Regions from separate parts of the Paenibacillus sp. FSL E2-0201 genome, predicted to be linked through region 2. Evidence: riboswitches for the same ligand, from Rfam matches in the RefSeq annotation. Region 2 holds a riboswitch; the other holds the start of a gene.
What was found. A riboswitch is a leader RNA that binds a small molecule or an ion and turns the genes downstream of it on or off. The one in region 2 is predicted to bind ZMP and ZTP.
Positions count from the first base shown of each region.

Region 1: linked by a shared signal. The riboswitch ahead of NSU15_RS11035 (DJ-1/PfpI family protein) and the one ahead of NSU15_RS28715 (TIGR01440 family protein) in region 2 are both predicted to bind ZMP and ZTP.

Region 1 covers NZ_CP150154.1:2,516,543-2,527,215, forward strand. The annotation lists gene NSU15_RS11020 (hypothetical protein) at 171-614, shown strand; partial or broken gene NSU15_RS11025 (IS1595 family transposase) at 589-1,385, shown strand; gene NSU15_RS11030 (phosphotransferase) at 1,463-2,377, shown strand; ZMP/ZTP riboswitch at 2,708-2,786, shown strand; gene NSU15_RS11035 (DJ-1/PfpI family protein) at 2,846-3,460, shown strand; gene NSU15_RS11040 (GNAT family N-acetyltransferase) at 3,526-3,996, shown strand; gene NSU15_RS11045 (nucleotidyltransferase domain-containing protein) at 4,233-5,018, shown strand; gene NSU15_RS11050 (hypothetical protein) at 5,753-5,998, shown strand; gene NSU15_RS11055 (hypothetical protein) at 6,014-6,172, shown strand; gene NSU15_RS11060 (cytidine deaminase) at 6,598-6,996, opposite strand; gene NSU15_RS11065 (5,10-methylenetetrahydrofolate reductase) at 7,263-8,222, shown strand; gene NSU15_RS11070 (translation factor GTPase family protein) at 8,412-10,400, shown strand; gene NSU15_RS11075 (helix-turn-helix domain-containing protein) at 10,595-10,673, opposite strand, start outside.
Region 2 covers NZ_CP150154.1:6,354,850-6,365,522, reverse strand. The annotation lists gene NSU15_RS28745 (FtsW/RodA/SpoVE family cell cycle protein) at 1-366, shown strand, start outside; gene NSU15_RS28740 (FtsW/RodA/SpoVE family cell cycle protein) at 587-1,771, shown strand; gene spoIIR (stage II sporulation protein R) at 1,855-2,610, shown strand; gene NSU15_RS28730 (L-threonylcarbamoyladenylate synthase) at 2,820-4,058, shown strand; gene NSU15_RS28725 (manganese efflux pump) at 4,185-4,757, shown strand; gene NSU15_RS28720 (low molecular weight protein arginine phosphatase) at 4,805-5,392, shown strand; ZMP/ZTP riboswitch at 5,441-5,523, shown strand; gene NSU15_RS28715 (TIGR01440 family protein) at 5,598-6,182, shown strand; gene glyA (serine hydroxymethyltransferase) at 6,296-7,543, shown strand; gene upp (uracil phosphoribosyltransferase) at 7,966-8,595, shown strand; gene wecB (UDP-N-acetylglucosamine 2-epimerase (non-hydrolyzing)) at 8,656-9,816, shown strand; gene NSU15_RS28695 (AtpZ/AtpI family protein) at 9,995-10,228, shown strand; gene NSU15_RS28690 (ATP synthase subunit I) at 10,230-10,598, shown strand; gene atpB (F0F1 ATP synthase subunit A) at 10,628-10,673, shown strand, end outside.

The DNA of each region.
Region 1 (10,673 bases), 2.9 Mb from region 2:
CCTTAAAATTCCCGATGATTACATTATAAGGATATTTAGTGTTTTAATTTAAATTAATCTACATAATTTCAGGGGTGGAATATAGGTGCTTGAAGTAAGAAGAAAATCTTGATGAAGGGTGATGATACCATTAGAGCATTAAGTGAACGAATGGAAAAGAGGGACGAACGATGAAGTCATTCAAGACAGGACTACAAGCCATTCTTTATGTACTACTGGTGGTTGGACTGCATCTGATCCTAATCTATTTTTTTAAGATAAGAATAGAGGGATGGGGAACGGAGTTATTAAATATCTCATTTAAGGTGTACTTCATACCGCTTTTATTATGCTTAATTAATTCTTTTTTGTTTATAAGGACTCAGAGGATAAAGTACAATGCTATTTGGTTTTTGGTAACTATGCTATCCAGCCTCTTACTTCTTTTATTTTTCAATGCAATACAAGATGACAGTGATAGTGAGTATGGAGTTGTCGTTTCTATTGAATGGTTTCCAAAATATCAAGTGGAAATGCTCTTTCTGCTTCCTTGGAGTATTTCTATTATACAATTTATCTTAACGCTATATTATCTAATCAAAATAAGAAAAAATCTGTCGCCAAACATTCAATGACCTTACGAACACCCCTCTGAAACGAATGAGGCGACCTCATATGTGGGTTCGTTTTATCGGATGCATGATTGAGGGCTTTTCTCTGAGAAAATGTGCAGAGCAGTTAAACGATGAAGTCACGCATGTCACCTTGTTTTACTGGCGGTATAAGATTCTTTCCGCTCTGAAGCAGATTCCAACCGAAGCATTTCAAGATATTGTTGAAATGGACGAGACCTACTTTCTTTACTCGGAAAAGAGCAAGCGGAATATTGCCGAACGCAAGCCACGTAAACGTGGCGGCAAAGCGAAATATCGTGGTATAAGCCACGATCAAGTGTGCTGCTGGTTGCCCGTGACCGTCAGAAAATAACTTACTCTGGCATACTTGGGCGTGGACGTATTCAGATTACAAAATTAGACGAAGCGATTGGTGGTCATCTATCTGACTCAAACGTGTTATGCACTGATTCATGGAGGGCATTTAGCTCCTATGCGAATTCAAAAGGCATGACTCATTACCGATTCAATTCCGACGGAAAACAACGTGTGAAAGGCGTATACCATAGCCAAAACGTAAACAGCTACCACAGCCGCTTGAAGAAATGGATGGATCGCTTCAATGGTGTTGCAACAAAGTATTTGCAGAATTACTTGGCGTGGTTTCGTTACTTAGACAGCAAGGAATATGAGAATACCGCATCGAATAAGAAAAATATGTTGGTCAAATCGTGCCTGTTTACTGTGACCGACACGAACACCAAACTTCGGCTTTCTGCTTATTCTTGTTAAGCAAACGGGCAGTTATGCGTAACTTTTAGGGAATGTAAACATCTACATAACGTAAGGAACGAGGAGGCAGACAATTCATGGGAGGAACGAATGTATGGGATGCGGAGTGGGAGGTTAACGAAGAGCAGGCGCGGACGCTGATCGGCAAACAATTCCCTCAGCTGTCATCGAAGCAAGTGAAGCGATTGGGCTGGGGCTGGGACAATACGGTTTTTCTCATCGGTGACGAGTACGTGTTCCGGTTTCCAAGAAGAACGATTGCAGTTGGCTCGATTCGTATGGAAGGGAAGCTGCTGCCAAAGCTGGAGGCATATATAACCATCCCCTATCCGAAACCGTTGTTTTATGGCGAAGCAAGTGACGAATACCCGGCACCATTTCTTGGCTATGCACACGTGCTAGGAGATTTCCCAATCGGTTTGACGGAAGAACGCCGGGCTTTATCGGCAGAGACGCTGGCGAAATTTTTGCGGAGATTGCATGAGTTTCCGGTGCAGGCGGCGCTGAAGTGCGGAGTTCAGCAAGATCATCGAAACTTGACGGACATAGCATCGCGCAAAGTGAAATTGGAGGGCTTTCTATCGAAGGTGGTTGAACACTTGTCGCCGGAGGAGTCCGGTGTGATCGAAGCGTATATTAGCAGGCTGCAAAAGGACCGTGTCGAGGCGGTGAATGCACTGCTACATGGCGATCTTCATTTCAAAAATATGCTTGTGAATGAGAACGGGATCGTTTCCGGCATCATTGATTGGGGCGATCTGAGCGTAGGTCATCCGGCTTGCGATTTGAGCGTTGCTTATAGCTTTTTACCACCTTACGCTCGCGGCGTGTTTTTCGAAACGTACGGAGGAGCGGACGAGGAAACGAAGCTGCTGGCGCGGCTGATCGCGGTATACATCCCCATACTGATCTTAATGCAAGCGGTCGATGACGGGAATGAAGCGATTGCGGCAGAGGCGAAATCCAACATCATGCGGGCACTGTCGGATTAGGCTCATTATTTCGTTGTGGCTATGGGGCTATGGCTATCGGCACCATTTTGTCGTTTAAAGGCCGCGGTAAGGTACGATCCGCCTTCTCTGATGCCGCTTTATGTTGAGGAACACGAAATTTAACAGAGTAAGTCGTTGCGTTAACGGGACACTATAGTTCAATAATGAGAGGGCTACCGAGAGGTAGCCCTTTGTTCAACTACCATGAAAGAACGGGTCAACTTTCATGCTCTGTGGTGCATTGCAGAGGATGCATGGATGGCTAACGGGCAGGATAACGTAAAAATTAAATTGATGAGATAGATATTTCATACTATAATAAAGTAAATATTTGGTATGTGCGACTGGCGAAACGTGGAGTACCACGAGGAAGCACATATTTCAAACGCCGTTCGCCTGGGCAAAGTATTTGATCTAAGATCAAATGCTTTTTTGTGTTTCTATCCACGAAAGGGACGGTGTTATGGAGTGAAAGTAGCTTATATTCTCTTTGACAAGATGACAACATTGGATTTTGTCGGCTTTTATGAAGCGGTGTCTTGGCTAAAAATTCTAAATGCTAAGGAAAATGTGTCATGGGATCTCTGTGCAAAATGCGAGAAAATTACAGATGACCGTGGTATGACAATACAGATAGAGCATATTAGCCCAGATCTGTCTAAGTATGATTTGATATTTATTCCCGGCGGCATGCCTACCAGAGATTTGAGATACGATACAGAGTTTATATCTTGGATACAAACTGCTCGAGATGTGCAATACAAAGTGTCTGTTTGTACGGGAGCTTTGATTTTAGGTGCCGCAGGGTTCTTAACTGATAAAATGGCGACAACGAATCCAACTGCTTACGAATTATTGATTCCTTATTGCACAGAGGTTGTTAAGGCTCGGATTGTACGTGATGGAAATATTTTAACCAGCGGAGGAGTTTCAGCTTCAATTGATTTAGGGTTGTACCTTGTTGAATCACTAACGAATAAGGATGTGGTGAAAAAGGTCCAAAAGATGATGGATTACCCTTACTATCAAGCGGGGAAATTGTCTAATATTTTCATGCCGCACACGAGTGAAGAATACTGTTAAACTTAAGAATTACGACTGGGAGTTGTACTTATCAATAGCTTCCAGTAATTCAGGGGGGTGAAGGATTGAATATACGTTTATTGGAAGATAATGATCGAAGTCAAGTTGAAAATATTATGGCAAGTCACCCTCTTCAATTTCCCAAATTCATCATTGAGAAATACTCATTGAGGTGGTCTGATTTCCTGGAGAAACAGGAATATAAGATTTGCGGTTATTACGTGGCACATACCGATATCGTTCTCGGTCATGCTGGATATATTTTCGATGCTGAAAGAGGACTTTATGAAATAGTTGGGGTAGCAGTTCATAAGGAAAGTCAACGTAAGGGAATCGGAAAAGAAATTCTTGATACCATATGTAATCAAGTTCATTTACTTGGTGGGAACAAGGTGATTCTACACACTTTGGGGCATGTTGGTAATGAAAATACGTTAATTTTCTACCGCAATATAGGTTATGAGCAAGTTGATTTTGAAAAGGATTTCTTTAAAACAGACTATCATAGAGTTACTTTTGTAAAAAGGTTGGGCTAACAGTTATTACGCTAACGTAACACGATAGCTCAATAAATGAAAGGGCTGCCGTGAGGTAGCCCAAAATAAATAATTAGACTGGTAACGTCCCATTACGCTAACGGGCAGTTATCTATAAGACGGTTGATTCATTCGGGGGATTGCGGGAATTTCAAAAGTGGAATATTATTTAATTATGATTAACGTATTGGCTTACTAATTAATTCTTATATTAATTTTATTGGAGTTGATGTATTATGTATCCCCATCATCAAGCTGCCATTGATGCCATCACCAACAAGCTTAAAGCCAGACCCGACGTACAAGGGATCATCATCGGAGGTTCCGTGGCGCATGGCTTTGCCAACGAAACCTCTGATATCGACATTATGATCGTCCTTTCTGAAGAGGATTACAAGAAAGCTTGTTCCATCCATAATCTTGGGTATTTCGAAACGGAATCCTGTTCTTATGAAGGCGGTTACGTAGACGGGAAAGTTGTATCCGCTTCCTACATCAAGCAAGTGGCCGAATCCGGCAGCGATCCTGCTAAGTTCGCATTCCAGGATGCGTTCGTCACCTATTCCAATATCGAGGGGTTGGAACAGTTGGTCCAATACGCTCCCCGATATCCGTTGGAGAAAAAGGCAGAGAACATGCAGAAGTTCTATGCACAATTCGAAACCTGGAAATGGTATTATTACGAAGGACTGAAACGCAACAATCGTTTATTAATCGACTACTGTTTGACCCACTATGCCTTTTTCGCAGGTAGGTTGATTTTGGTACACAACGAAACGCTGTTCCCTTCTTATAAGTGGTTCTTAAAGGTTCTAGAAGGGGTTGAAAAGAAGCCGGAGAATTTGTTGGCGGACATCCATCGGGTACTGGAAGAACGAACGCCGGAAGCCGTCGAGAATCTGTACGAGAGTATTGTGGAATTTAATAACTGGTATCAGGCAGAGCATCATTGGACGGTTCAGTTTATGATAGATAACCAGCTGAACTGGATGGACGGACCGGTTCCGGTTCTCGATTTATAAACTGTTTTGCTAACGGGACACGTTTGTTCAATAAAACAGCGACAGTCTAGGACTTTATTTTCTTGTCCTTGGCTGTCGCTGTTTCAATTTCAACGCTCAGTCTATAACTTATTTTATGGAGTCTAACGGTATGACAATTAGAAAACCCGCGTGAAATAAAGCCATCCCGTCTAATACTTTATTTTCTGCTGACATTATCCTTATGAATATCCATACCACATGCACGTTCAACTACGATTTCCATTCTAAAGTATCCTCTCTACGGCTAAATTAGGTAAGAGGCTGGTGCAACAATCAGAGTAGGATTAATCTCCCATGAGTGCTTCCCGATAGGGAGCGACAATCTGTGATGCACCGTGATCGTTGGAGTCAGACTAACGGATGGGCTAGGCACCATAGTTGATCGACCTTCCTCTCCCAGCCATAGTAGCAGTATGGACAGATTCGTCAATCCATTTTCATCATCTGTGGTGCAGCGCTTGCGCTACATGCATGACTAACGGGCAGATTAGCGCGAAGGCAAGCCAAACGAAAAAGAGTATAATAGGATTAAAAATTGAGCCCAAAAGGTGTGTCCTCATGCCCGAATATTCTCATATCCAAACTTATATAAAGTGTGATCATCTTAATTTCCAAGATGTTATCAGGCCCTTTTGAGAAGTAATAAACTCGCTAGAACTTGATTCTAAATACTTCAATGAAGAGCGGAATGGAAAGTCTCGGAAAATGGTTTCATGTACGTTGGTGGAGGTGCTGCGCCTCAAAAAATCCGTATGGGGGACAGAACCTTGGCATATCCAACGATTGAACTAACGAGACACGATAATTCAATAATACAAATTGATGAGCAGGAGCTACGGTATCCCGCTTTTTTCATTGAACGGGCAGGACGGTTCCAATATATGGTATATTTAAATAAGACGAAATCCTGCTTATTGGAGGCCATAAGAATTGTCCAATCCATTATTGGGGTATGGTAGAGGGAGCGTGATGTAGTGGAAAAGATAGCTGGAATTTTTTTGTTTTTTATTTTTATGATTCCTATGTATGGAGTATTAATATGGACTTATTTTTGTCCTGAGGATAGTTTATTATGGGGGAAACGATGGATGTATAAAGAAGAACCTGAAGTATCTGAGGGGGCAATTCGTTAAGCAAAAGTAGCCTCATTGACAGTTATTGTGGTACTGACTATTATATTTGGAGTCCTAATATTTAGTTAAGCATCAACGTCCGTTTGTACTTTTTTGATTCTCGTGATACCTCAATCTTGTTCAAATAAAATCTAGGGTTGTTCCCAATAGTAAGCAAAAAGCGGTTAACCTAACGAGACACGATAGCAATAAACCGCCTTTTCAACGAAGGCGGTTTTCTTATGGTCAAATATCAACATTGGAATTTAACATAGCCAAAGAAAAAGAGAAGGTTGGAATTGCGATTTGGTAAGTCACAACGTATTCACGGGGTGTGTCTGGTCTGTGGACTTTGTGTTCTGACTAAGCTTTTAAACACAAAAATACGCGTACTTGTCTAACACAGGTACGCGTGTTTTGATATTCCACTATGGTAGGTATTATTTTTACATATCTAAATTTTTGAATGCGTAAGGCAATAAATCCCTTAAACTCAGCTCTAAGATTTCTTTTTTCTCATTGGTTAAGTAGACAGGCATGTCGGGCAAACAGAATTCCGATAATACTTGTCTGCAGATACTGCATGGCGGCAGAAAATCCATTGTGTCACCTGCTACAGCTATAGCCTGAAAATCACCTTTAGTATAGCCCTTTGTAATAGCTGTGAAGATTGCTGTTCTCTCTGCACAATTAGTAGCACCAAAAGATACATTTTCTACGTTTACTCCATTAATAACATTTCCATCTTTAAGTAATAAGGCTGCTCCAACTGGAAATTTAGAATAAGGGGCATAAGCAGCTTTCTTTGTGTTACGTGCGCTTTCCATTAATTCTTCTTTATTCATAATACTCACCCTTTTTAAATAAGAATGAACCTTTCGGTCCCCTTATCGCCAACCTTAAGGTAGGCAGGACTTCTAATATTATAGTCAGACCAAATGGTTGTCAACATTAAAATCTAGAAGCTCCGCCTCCATGATGTACTACTCGATAAGTACCAATAGGGAATCATAGCTTTAAGATATAACTAGATATAGTAAATATAAGTTATACATATTAAGCTTGCCATGGTAGCCTTAACTTATAAGAGACGAGTAGAGGAGTTTTTAATTTGGGAGCGGCAGGGAACACATTTAAACAAAAAATATTGAGCAAGAAACCTGGTATTTTAACATATGGGATGACACCACCGAAGGCAAGCCATTCACCAGAAAAGATATCAGAAATTGCACAGAAACAGGTTGAAAGACTTAAAAACGTTGATTTAGATGCTTTAATTCTTTACGACGTCCAGGAGGAAGCAGAAAGAGTTGATCATGAAAGACCTTACCCATACTTACCAACGATTGATCCGGCTATCTATGGTGATAAATACCTAGGACAAGTGGAGGTCCCGAAAATAATTTATCGGTGCGTCGGTAATGATACAAGAGCTTCGTTCGCGGATTGGATTAAGACTGACGAAAGTGAAGACAGATTTTCCGTGTATGTGGGCGCTTCGTCAAGTAAGCAAGAGGTGAAATTGAATTTACCAGATGCTTATATGCTAAGCAAACAGTTAAATAGTAATTTGAATTTTGGAGGAGTTGTCATTCCTGAAAGACATATAAAAAAGAATGATGAGCATACACGGATTGTGGAAAAGATTAACAATGGGTGCAGCTTTTTTATCACTCAGGCAACTTATAATGTAGAGGCATCAAAGAATTTATTGTCTGATTTATATTATTACAATACAAATAAGGGTTTTGAAATGGTTCCTATTTTATTTAATCTTGCACCATGTGGCACAGCGAAAACATTACAATTTATGAAATGGTTGGGGATCAGTATCCCGGGATGGTTAGAAAATGAATTGAAATACTCGAACGATATTTTGGATAAATCCATTCAGCTATCTCAAAAAATATTTGAAGAACTATTTGAGTTCGGGCTGGAGAAGGGAATTCCAATTGGATGCAGCATTGAAAGTGTTTCAACAACTAAGTTGGAGATTGAAGCATCCATTCAGCTTGCTAAAGATGTAAAGGCGTTTCTAGATAAAAAGCTGTTGAGTCTAGAAAGTAGATGATTTATTGTTTTAAGGAGATTGAGCCGGTAATCCTTTCTGTTAAGGGTTACCGGTTTTTTATAAGTTAATAGGGACATAATCATCATCTCAATAGCTTGTCATGCTGTCGGTGGTGAGAGATTCTGTACAAGCTACTAGATTTCGGCTACGATTCTTATATAAAAGATTGATTGAATGGATGGTAGAAATATGTATTGTAAACTGTCAGAAGCATCACCAATCACCATCGGACTGCTAGCACATGTTGATGCCGGCAAAACCACCTTCGCAGAGCAGCTCCTATACCATGCTTCCGGAATTAAGACTCGGGGAAGAGTCGATCATCAGGATGCCTTTTTGGATAGTCATGAGATGGAGCGGGCACGGGGGATAACGATTTTTGCTGACCAGGCGGTGATGAAATATAACGAACAATCGTATCAGCTCATTGACACACCGGGGCATGTCGATTTTTCAGCTGAGATGGAGCGCGCTTTACAGGTCATGGATTATGCGGTAGTCATCTTAAGTGCTGTGGAGGGCATTGAAGGGCATACCGAGACGGTCTGGCAATTGCTACAGGAATATGGCATACCCACTTTTATATTTATTAACAAAATAGATCGTACCGGTGCTGACGTCCAGCGTGTGCTAAAAGCGTTAAGGCAGAAATTTTCGCCGGATATGTTGTATTTGGCAAAAGGTCTAGATCAGAGCATGCTGCCTGAAGAGGTCATTACCGCTGTTGCTGAGCGAGATGAAGCCTTGATGGAGGCATATCTCGAAGACAACATTGATCCTGGGCAGGTATTGGCTACGCTGAAACAAATGGTTAAAGAACGGGTGGTCTTTCCCGTTATGAGTGGAGCAGCTCTATTGGATCAGGGGATTGCGGAATGGATGCAGACGATGCAACTACTAATGGAATCGACTTATGAAGTAAACGCAGTATTCGGGGCACGAGTATATAAGGTGCGTCATGAGCTGCAAGGCACGCGACTGACTTTTATGAAGATTTTAGCTGGAAAATTACGGGTACGGGAGGATATCTGCTATAGCACTTCAGAACATGAAAAGTTAAGCCAGAAAATCACTTCTATTCGTATCTATCATGGGGGGAAATATACTTCATGCGATGAAGCCTCCGCGGGACAGCTTGTTGCCGTTACGGGCCTAACCGATGCAGCTATTGGACTGGGTATAGGTAATCATTCAGATCGAGTAGAATCCCGTCTTATGTCAGCGTTGAAATCCAAAGTTGTATTCAATTTGGGGATATCATCCAGAGAAGTGCTACGCTATTTCATGATCCTGCAAGCCGAAGACCCTACGCTGCAAGTGACATGGGAGGACAAGCTGGAGGAGATTCATGTTCATGTGATGGGAATGATCCAGCTAGAGGTACTTCAGCAGGTGGTGTTAGACCGTTTCCAGCTCAAGGTAACGTTCTCCAAGCCAGAGATATTATACAAAGAGACGATCGCAGAGACTGTGATTGGCTGTGGGCATTTCGAACCTCTTAAGCATTATGCAGAGGTGCATCTCCGGCTTGCGCCTGCGAAACGTGGTGAGGGAATTACATATCGCAGTACATGCCATGTTGAGCAGCTCAGCACAGGGTATCAACATCTCGTCGGTCAGCATTTACTTGAAAAGGACCATCGTGGAGTTCTTACCGGCTCTCCCGTCACCGATCTGCATGTAACGCTTTTAACCGGGGCAGCGCATCAGAAGCACACTCATGGCGGTGATTTTCGGGAGGCAACACTTCGGGCACTGCGGCAGGGATTGGAGCAAGCGAACACTATTCTACTGGAACCCTATTATCAATTCAAAATCAAAATCGATGCAGAGCTTATCGGACGCGTAATGTCTGATATACAGCTTTCCCATGGTGAATTTGACCCGCCAGAAATGCTAGGTGAATCCATGCTTATTCAGGGACGTGCGCCTGTCGCGACGTTCATGCATTATGCAGTAGAGCTTGCTTCATTCACGAAGGGCAAAGGAGCAATCTCGATGAAGTTAGGCGGTTATCAGCCATGTCATAACCCAGAACAGGTCATCGCAAGGATTGGATACGACCGCAGCGCTGATCCTGAGTACACCTCCAGCTCTATGTTCTGTGTAAAGGGAGCGGGATATAGCGTTCCTTGGGATGAAGCGCCTTCGTATATGCATTTGGAGATTCAGGAATAGGAGTGAGAGAGACAGGTATTGCCGCAGACCTTGTGGCATACAGCAGCCGATTACGCGAAGCAGCATCTCGAGGAGTACTTATCTCACCCGGAGGTTGAGCGTATCGTTGTCATTAAGTTAGGCATTTCGAAACATCATGAAAAAAAGTGCACAAACCAATCACGGTTTGTGCACTTTTTTTATGAGAAAGCAGTCTAGGAATTATCCTTCACCCCAATATTTCTTTGTCCCCATTCAACAACGGATTCAATTAAAGGCACTAATTCTTTTCCA
Region 2 (10,673 bases):
GACTCCATCTTTGTGCAGATTGCCGAGGAATTTGGATTCGTGGGTTCTGCGTTTGTGCTGCTATTATATTTTATCCTGATACACCGAATGATTCTGATTGCGCTGGAATCCAGAGATCGAGCGGGTCCGTTTCTGATCGTCGGTATTGTCGCGATGATGTTGTATCAGATTTTTGAGAATATCGGCGCGTTTATTGGCTTGATGCCGTTGACAGGTATCACGTTGCCTTTCATTAGCTTTGGGGGTACATCACTGCTTATCAACATGGCGAGTATTGGACTGGTAATGAGTGTACGTCTGCATGGTCAGGATGTAGAGGAAGATTTGCCTAAGCCTACTCCTTATGCAGCTGCCAAACAGGTATAAACACGTAATCAAAAAACCGTCAGAACCTTATCTCTTATGGATAGGAACTGACGGTTTTTTTATAAATGAGGATGTCCTTCCACAGATCCGAAAGATGAATCTCTTAATTCGGGTGTATTACATAAATTTGGAATTGTAACCTCAAATGCTCTACAATAGAAAGGAGCGACCTTCCTCGGGTGAGGACGGTTGGAACCTTAATAGAGTAAGGGGTTTACGTATGCTTGAAAAGCTCAAGAAAATCGATAGTGTGATCCTTATTGTTCTAGTTATGCTGATGGTCATTAGTATTTTTTCCATATATAGCGTGACTAATGGTAGATTAGTTCAGAAACTAGATGGCTTCCATTTACAAATGCTGAAATACTATATTGTAGGGTTTGTAGCTTTCTTTGTGCTTACTTTTGTGGATTACAGGATATTTGTGAAATATGCTCTTTATATTTATATTTTGGGTATAGGTCTGCTGGTGTCAGTAAGTTTTTTTGGTAAGGTGAAGAACGGTGCGCAACTGGGGCTGGAGATAGGCGGTCTTAGCTTTCAACCTGCGGAGCTTTTTAAGTTGATATTGATTCTTTTACTCGCGTCCATTCTGGTCCGTAAACAAGGGGCTACCTTAACCTTCTGGAAGGGAGTCGTCCCGCTGGCGCTTCTTACATTGCTTCCTTTTGTTATAGTGATTGTACAGAATGATCTGGGGAATGCGCTAAGCTACATCGTTATATTGATCGGACTTCTGTGGATCGGGAATATCAAAATTTCACATGCGCTCATCGGGCTAATTATTGTTGGCGGATTGGGTCTTGCAGGAATTCTGAGCTATATACATTATCATGATGAAGCGGTTCATTTTTTTGAGGAGACCCTTGGCAGGAAGCATTTAGTAGATCGTTTTGATCCATGGCTCGTACCTGATTTGGCGTCAGATGATGCAAGCTATCACACGAAAAATGCTAAAGTAGCTATTGCCTCCGGAGGGATGAGCGGCGAGGGGTACATGCAAGGAAGCTCTGTGCAGAGTAACCGTGTTCCTTATACCTATTCGGATGCTATATTCGTACAGATTGCGGAGGAGTTTGGGTTCGTGGGTTCAGCGCTGCTGCTGTTACTATTCTTTATTCTTCTTCATCGGATGATATTGATTGCCCTAGAGAGTAGGGAGCGCAGCGGCCCATTTTTGATTATTGGAATTACGGCCATGCTGCTATATCAAATCTTAGAAAATATTGGAGCTTTTATCGGTCTAATGCCGCTTACGGGAATTACACTTCCATTTATCAGCTATGGAGGCACGTCACTTTTAATCAATATGGCCTGTATGGGGATTGTAATGAGTGTGCATCTTTATGGGCGGGATGTTGAGGAAGATTTGCAGCTGCCTAAGGCGCTTGCTTTAAAGTTATAGATTTAATAGATTCATAGGTTTGCAGTCTCTCATCTCTGGACATACTACTAGCATGAGTGTTAAGAGGAGAGGGGCTGCAACAAATGAACGATAATCATATGGATAAAAGAGATTCCTTACGTGTAACTTTTAAGTATACTGCCATTTTAATTTGTTTTTTTATGATTGTTATCATGGCCTGGGAAGGTCAAAAAACCGATGCGGCAGTAGCCGAAGTAACCATTCCACAGGATTCTATCCGGCTGCGTATTTTGGCGAATTCGGACGGAACACAAGATCAGCTTGTGAAACGGCAAATCCGTGATACCATCGTGGAGCAAATGAACCAGTGGGTTACTGCACTGGAGGATCCGCAGAGTTTAGAACAGGCACGCGCTTTAATTAGAACCCATCTGCCAGAGCTTAATGCACTGGTTGGCTCGGAGCTGGAGAAACGTGGTATTCAATACTCCTATAAAGTGGAGCTCGGAGTGGTTCCTTTTCCGACTAAATTATACGGCGGCACAGTTTATCCGGCTGGAGAGTACGAGGCTGTACGGGTTACGTTAGGTGAGGGGAAGGGTCAGAACTGGTGGTGTGTACTGTTTCCACCGCTGTGCTTTATCGATGCAGGCTCCGGAGATGCGGCAGCACCTGCTGCTAACAAAGGGGCGAAGACTGTCTCGGCTGCTGGGACAGATAGCGGAGTTAAGGTGCAACCAGCAGTAGGAACAGCTGTACAAGCAGATTCTTCGGCAAAGGATGCAGCGGCAGCGGATTCTGCAGAGCCAGAGGTGCGGTTCTTCGTTTGGGAGCTGCTGCAAAATCTTTGGAACTGGATTTCGGGATTATGGTCGTAATTGCTGAAGCTAGCTCTTTGGTTTTGGCGGAAATGGTCTATAGTTTTGAACCTAGATATGTTACTATTTCATAAGTAGATCGACTGCGGCTCCTTCATTGGGGCCGCTTTTTGGTAAGATTAGAAGGAATGGATATTCTGAGTATTTATTCTAAGTTTGCTAGAAAAGCTAGTGTTCAATATATATCCTGTAGAAAGCCTGTGATGAGAATGAATGAACCAAACGATCCTTTATTCGCTGTTCAGCGGAGGAGTGAGAATAGGGATGAGACTGTTTATTGGGAGCTGGATTTGTTGGAACATACAGCTCCGGATTCAGATGTGCTTCAGCCAAGCGAAGAGAATAAGCTAGCTATAGTGGAGGCGGCAGCGATGCTTCGCGAAGGAGGAACGGTCGCTTTTCCAACCGAAACGGTCTACGGACTCGGAGCAGATGCACGGAATACAGCAGCGGTTGAGGCTGTTTTTGCGGCAAAAGGGCGACCGTCTGACAATCCCTTAATCGTGCACATTGCCGATTCAGGTGCTTTGGAAGAGTTGGTTACAGAAGTGCATCCTACGGCTGCGGCATTGATGGATGCATATTGGCCTGGACCGCTGACAGTTGTGCTTCCTGTTCGTGCAGGTGTTTTGTCGCCTTGTGTGACGGCAGGCTTGGATACGGTAGGTGTACGTATGCCTGACCATCCGGTAGCTTTGGCGCTGATCAGTGCAGCGGGCTGTCCTGTTGCGGCACCGAGTGCTAACCGTTCGGGTCGTCCGAGTCCGACCTTAGCTTCGCATGTGATGGAAGATTTGTCCGGATACATCGATGGTGTTCTTGATGGCGGCGCCGCGGGAGTTGGACTGGAGTCAACCGTAGTGCAGGTGCAGCCGGATGGAAGGGTTGCCGTGCTGCGTCCCGGCGGAATTACTTCAGAGCAGTTGGCTGCTGTAGTGGGGGCAGAAGCAATTGCTGCTGAGCCAGCTGCGGTTAAGGAATTTGGAACTTCCGCAGCGGTGGAAGTTCCAGAAGGCACTGCACCGCAGGAACATTCCGGTGCAGAAGCTGCCGACAACTCGGCGCCGCGCGCGCCGGGCATGAAGTACACGCACTACGCGCCGCGCGGCTGGCTCGGTGTAGTGCGCGGATCTTCCCCGCAACGTGTTGCGGAAGAAGCCGCGAGTCTACTTCAGGCGGCGCAACTGAGCGGCGAAGTGACGGGCTTACTCCTCTTCGAGGAGCATAAGCCCTTCTATCCCGCCGATCCTGCCGCCTGCGTTCTTTCCCTCGGCTCGTTATCCTCGCCGGAGGAAGGTGCACGCTCCCTATATGCCGCGCTGCGGCGCTTTGATGAAGCGGGAGCGACTTACATCTTGGCCGAGGCTTGTCCGTATACGGGCCTCGGCGCTGCCATTATGAACCGGCTTATGAAAGCCGCCGGTGGTTCCGTGATTGACGCCGGATAGTTACGGCGCCTAGTCTACCCAGCTTAGCACCGCTTATTCTAAGCTGAAATCTCCTATGAAGTCATGATTACCCCCTTGTCCGCATATCGTTGTTGTACAAGATATTTCGGACTTGGGGGGTTAAGCATGGGCATAGGAGATGTATATGCCGGTTGGGGGCAGACGGTTACTATTGCCATAATGGCGATTGCATTAGGAATGGATGCTTTTTCGCTCGGTGTAGGTATCGGGATGAAGGGGATTCGTCTGTTGCATGTTCTGCAAATGAGTGTGCTCATTGCTTTTTTTCATATGCTGATGCCTCTTCTGGGTTTATTAACGGGAAGTTATGTCGGGCAGTTGCTAGGTCAAGTAACGACTTATGCCGCCGGAGGACTTCTTGTGCTGTTAGGCGGACATATGGTGTATAACTCCTTTCGTCCGGAAGTGGTAGGAACGCGAGCTATGAATCACCGAACCTTATGGGGGATGCTGCTTCTTTCACTCAGTGTGAGTGTGGACTCTTTTTCTGTTGGGGTATCCTTAGGGATGTTTGTAAATGGTGTCCTTCTGACTATACTAGCTTTCGGTGTCTGTGGAGGTCTGATGTCGATTGTAGGCTTACTTCTTGGGCGGCATGTCAGTCGTGGACTCGGGGATTATGGTGAAGCGCTGGGCGGGGCTATTTTATTGGGGTTTGGCTTGCTATTCATCTTTTGATACAATAACGGCATTACAATATTTTAATTTCATGGGGGTGCAAAAGCATGCTGCATATTTTATTCGTCTGCACCGGTAATACATGCCGTAGTCCTATGGCTGAGGGGCTTTTACGAAAGCTCGCGAAGGAACGTGGAATCGACCTGGAAGTGCGGTCTGCAGGTGTATCCGCCATTTCTGGCACTTCTATATCGAGGCATGCTGCAGCTATTTTGCAGGAAGAAGGTATTCATGATCATTTGGAGTCGTCGCAATTAACAGGGCAATCCGTTGCTTGGGCCGATCTTGTACTGACCCTTACCAGTGGACATAAGCAGCATTTGCTACAGTATTTTCCGGATGCCGTAACCAAAACATATACATTAAAGGAATATGTGCATAACGAAGAAGCTGTGACTGAGGATATTAAGGAATTGGACAGCCTATATGCAGATGCTGAGTTAAGCATTGCTTTAGGCGGTGAACCCAACGCAACGGATCTGCAACGAATGATTGAAATCCGCCAACGGATTCCGAGCTTTGATATTTCCGATCCTTTTGGGGGTACGCGTGAGGATTATGAGCTTACTGCTGCTGAAATTCGCACTGCGCTGTTTAGTTTGCTAGATAAGCTGGAATCTTTACGCCATATGTAAATGGTTGATTTTCAGTCCGCTTTGCTTTAAGATGAAAATACAACTAATCGGTTCCGATGTAACTGGCGACAAATGTGGATCAAACCACGATGGAGCATCGGAATAAACGGCCGGTCGCCTGGGCAAAAGAGCAAATCCGCAGCTACCTGCGGACTGCTCTTTTTTGTTTAAATAAAGCTTGTTTGAAGTTTGAGGAGGTTGAGTGATGGACGAAGTTGTGGATCTGTCTTTAACTGAAGCCACCGTCACTGTGTTAAAGGAGTTGGCGGAAGCTGGTAACCTTGGATCAGGTAAAGTTGTTGTCGTTGGAGTTAGCACAAGCGAGGTCGCTGGTGTCCGAATTGGAACCGGTGGTGCGCTTGAAGTCGCACAGCAATTGCTCGAAGGGGTCCGTTTGGTCGCAGCGGAAAAAGGATTTTATCCCGTTTATCAGTGCTGCGAGCATCTGAATCGTGCACTTGTAATGGAACGCTCTTTGCTTGAGTCGCTTGGGTTAAAAGAAGTTTCAGCTGTACCCATACCGGGGGCTGGAGGTTCGATGGCGGCGGCTGCCTATCGCTCTATGAAAGATCCTGTTTTGGCGGAAGCAATAGAAGCGCACGCGGGTTTAGACATTGGTGAGACGCTTATAGGAATGCATTTACGCCGGGTAGCGGTTCCTTTTCGACCGACCTTACGCTACATTGGAGCGGCTAGGGTGAATGCAGCCTGGACCAGACCTCCGCTTATTGGCGGTGAGCGTGCCGTTTATCGAGCTCCAGAGCAGAGTGGTTTACAGGGTTGTGATTAATAATTTAGTTTTATATTTTTTGCAGAAGCGCAGACCTAAAGCCTTATTATGGCGGGCAAATCGTTTCTACTAAAATACAATATATCTACACACACTAGGGAGGAAATAAGAACATGGAACAATTACGTAAGAGTGACCCGGCAGTACTGGAAGCGATGGAACTGGAACTGAAACGTCAACGTGCCAACATTGAGCTTATTGCCTCAGAGAATATCGTTAGCGAAGCCGTAATGGAAGCTATGGGCTCGGTGCTTACGAATAAATATGCAGAGGGCTATCCAGGCAAACGTTATTATGGTGGCTGTGAAGATGTAGATATCGTCGAGAATTTAGCTCGTGATCGTGCAAAAGAATTGTTCGGTGCGGAGCATGTTAACGTACAACCGCACTCCGGAGCACAAGCGAATATGGCTGTTTATTTGGCGGCGCTAAACCCGGGTGACACTGTTCTTGGTATGAACTTGGCACATGGCGGACATTTAACGCACGGTAGTCCTGTCAATGCTTCCGGATTGCTGTATAACTTTGTTGCCTATGGTGTGCAAGAAGATACTTTCCTGATTGATTATGATGAAGTACGCAAAGCAGCCTTTAAGCACCGTCCTAAATTGATTGTTGCTGGTGCAAGTGCTTATCCACGGATTATTGATTTCGAAAAACTTGGTGCTATCGCCAATGATGTCGGCGCTCTGTTTATGGTAGATATGGCCCATATCGCAGGTCTTGTTGCTGCTGGCCTTCATCCAAGCCCGGTACCTCATGCTCATTTTGTTACAACTACTACACACAAGACTTTACGCGGTCCTCGCGGAGGTATGATTATGTGCAGACAGCCATGGGCTGCTGCGATCGATAAAGCTGTATTCCCAGGTTCCCAAGGTGGACCTCTGATGCATGTAATTGCTTCAAAAGCAGTAGCGTTTGGTGAAGCCTTGCAGCCTTCCTTTAAGACTTATGCTGAGAATGTAGTGAAGAATGCAAATGTTCTTGCGGAGACGCTGATAAGTGAAGGGGTCAACATTGTATCCGGTGGTACGGATAACCACTTAATGTTGCTTGATACCCGTAACCTGAACATTACCGGAAAAGATGCGGAAAAAGTACTAGATTCCATCGGGATCACTGTGAATAAAAACGCAATTCCATTTGATCCTACGAGTCCTTTTGTAACTAGTGGTATTCGTATTGGTACACCTGCAGTCACTTCCCGTGGTATGGACGAGCAAGCAATGGTAGTTATTGGCCGTATTATTGCTAATGTTCTGAAGAATCCTAAGGACGAAGCGAAATTGGCAGAGGCAGCTCGTCAAGTTGCTGATTTGACAGATCAGTACCCACTTTATCCGGAATTGAAATACTAGTTCTTATTTGTATTCATTAATGAGTTCACCTCCATCAAGTCCTGATTTTAGGATTTGGTGGAGGTTTTTTGTTGTTTATTGTTCACAATATTACATAGGGAATGGATGGGAAACCGATGAAATTGTTTATGAAAGTTCATGGAACTTTCATAAACAATAGTGAAAAAAATGTGAATAGTATGAAAAAGTAAAACTTGCACAACATAATCTAGGTTTTATAAGTGAAAGGTTGAATGTTTCAACCAATCATTACCTTTCAGGTCAAGGATATACAATAGGAATGTGTTCAATATGGATACAAGTGCCTTTCTAGGTGAAATGAAGCGAAGGGAATGCTATAATAGACAGGATTTAGCCACTGAGAAGCAAAAGCGCTTTCTGAGGTTATAGACAAGACTTACAATTACCGGAGGGACATTAAAATGGGAAAATTGGTGATTTGCGATCATCCTTTAATTCAACACAAACTAACATTTATTCGCGATGTAAGAACAAACACAAAGGATTTTAGAGAGCATGTTGATGAAGTTGCCACATTGATGGCTTATGAGATTACACGTGATATTCCTCTAGAGACCATTACGGTACAGACACCGGTCACTGAAACGGAAAGTAAAGTGATTTCGGGAAGAATGCTTGGGCTTATTCCTATTCTTCGTGCGGGCCTAGGGATGCTTGAGGGCGTTCTGAAGCTTCTCCCTGCTGCTAAAGTAGGACATGTTGGCTTGTTCCGTGATCCGGACACACTTCAACCGGTTGAGTATTACATTAAGCTTCCTACAGACGTACAGGAACGCGAGCTAATCGTAATCGATCCAATGCTGGCTACAGGGGGATCTGCGATTGCTGCTATTACCTCGTTGAAGAAGCGTGGCTGTACACAAATTAAAATGATGAACTTGATTGCGGCTCCAGAAGGTGTTGCTGCAGTTCAAGAAGCTCATCCAGATGTAGATATTTACGTAGCTGCGCTTGATGATCATTTGAATGAACATGGATATATCGTTCCGGGACTTGGCGATGCGGGAGACCGTTTGTACGGAACTAAGTAAATAGCAATTCGTGATTAGGGATATGAAATATTTGAATTTTTTGATGAGAGGGTAGGGGTTATGTCCAAAATTAAAGTGATGACTGTTTTCGGAGTGCGCCCCGAGGCGATCAAGATGGCTCCTCTAGTTCTTGAACTAGAGAAGCATCCTGAGCATATCGAATCAATTGTTTGTGTAACAGCACAGCATAGAGAACTCCTTGATCAAGTGTTGGAAGTGTTTAAGATCACTCCTGATTACGATCTGGATGTGATGAAAGACCGTCAGACGCTGAATGAGATTACTATTCGTGTGCTTGAAGGCTTGGAGCCTGTACTGAAAGAGGTTAAGCCTGATATCGTACTGGTGCATGGGGACACATTAACAACGTTCCTTGCGAGCTATGCCTCCTTCCTGCAGCAAATTCAGGTTGGGCACGTAGAAGCAGGACTTCGGACATGGAACAAACTGTCTCCTTATCCTGAGGAAATGAACCGTCAACTAACAGGTGTATTGGCCGATCTGCATTTTGCTCCGACCGATTGGTCAGCTAGCAATTTGAAACACGAGAACAAAAAAGAATCAAGTATTTATATCACAGGCAACACCGTAACCGATGTGTTTCAATATACCGTACAGCCGGATTATCGGCATCCTGTTTTGGATTTTGCTTCAGGAAAAAGACTTATTTTGATGACTGCTCACCGCAGAGAATCGCAAGGTGAACCGCATCGTAATATCTTCCGAGCTGTTAAAAGAATCGCTGATGAATTCGAAGATGTAGCCATTGTTTATCCTGTGCATCCGAGTCCTGCTGTTAAGGAACCTGCACATGAAATTCTGGGTGGACATCCAAGAATTAAGCTGATTGATCCGCTGGATGTCGTGGATTTGCATAATTTTTATCCGCATACCCACTTGATTTTAACCGATTCCGGCGGTTTGCAAGAGGAAGCTCCTTCATATGGAGTTCCCGTCCTTGTGCTTCGTGATACGACGGAGCGTCCTGAAGGGATAGATGCTGGAACGCTGGAGCTTGTGGGCACGGACGAGGAGAAGGTGTATGAACGGACACATGCTCTTTTGACTGATAATGAGCTCTATCAGTCGATGAGTCGGGCCGCCAACCCGTACGGAGATGGCAAAGCCTCCCAACGAATTGTCAATGCGATTTTGCACCATTTCGGTGTAAATAAGGAACGTCCTGAAGAGTTTCACAGAATGTTCACAAAAAATAAATAATTTCATTTAAAGTAATATCTGAGCTGATTAAAAACACCATACAGTCAAACTGTACGGTTTATATGGTTTTGGAACATTTTGCTGTGATTATTTTCATGTTTTCAAGGGTTTTTAGGCAATGTTCAATGAATTGACAAAGTCTCCAGAAATTCAGTAAAATTAGTTGGGATTGTAGCCAATGAAAGAACAAAATAGCAGGGACAGCTTGTTACAGACCGCGCTTATCATTGGAAGTGCAGGCACTATACTCGCCGCTTACATTGTTATTGGTTTTTTTGCGGCAAGGTGGCTGAAAGACCTGATGGAGGGTCCGAAATATTGGCTCGCCATTGGCACAATAACCGGAATGATTCTGGGGATTATGAACGTCGTCCTGTTAATTAAAAAATTTTTGGGGGAGCAGAATGGATAATATGACTCCCATGATCAATACCGTCACTAGAGTTACGCTCGTCCTTATGGCAGGACTCTTAATGGGCTGGGCGCTTCATCATGAGACCAGGGAGACTACGCTGGGCATGACTCTGGGTCTGGTGGCGGGATTGGTAAACTTTCGTTATCTGGCCGTCAAGGTTCGACGGGTAACGCAGTCGATTGCGAGCAACGAAGGGAATGCCTTCAGCCTCGGTTTTGTTACACGGATTAGCTTTGCAATTTTGGTCACTATGTTCGCGGTCAAAATTGAGCATTTCTCCCTGGTAGCAACTGTTTCGGGCGTATTCATTCCTCAGCTTCTCGCCATTCCTGCGGGGATATATCTGAGTGTGAAGAACAAACTTTAACCAGATTAAAGAGAAAGGGGGATGATACTATGCATGAGATGCCGAAAATCTTTGTCGGGGGAATACCGATAGATA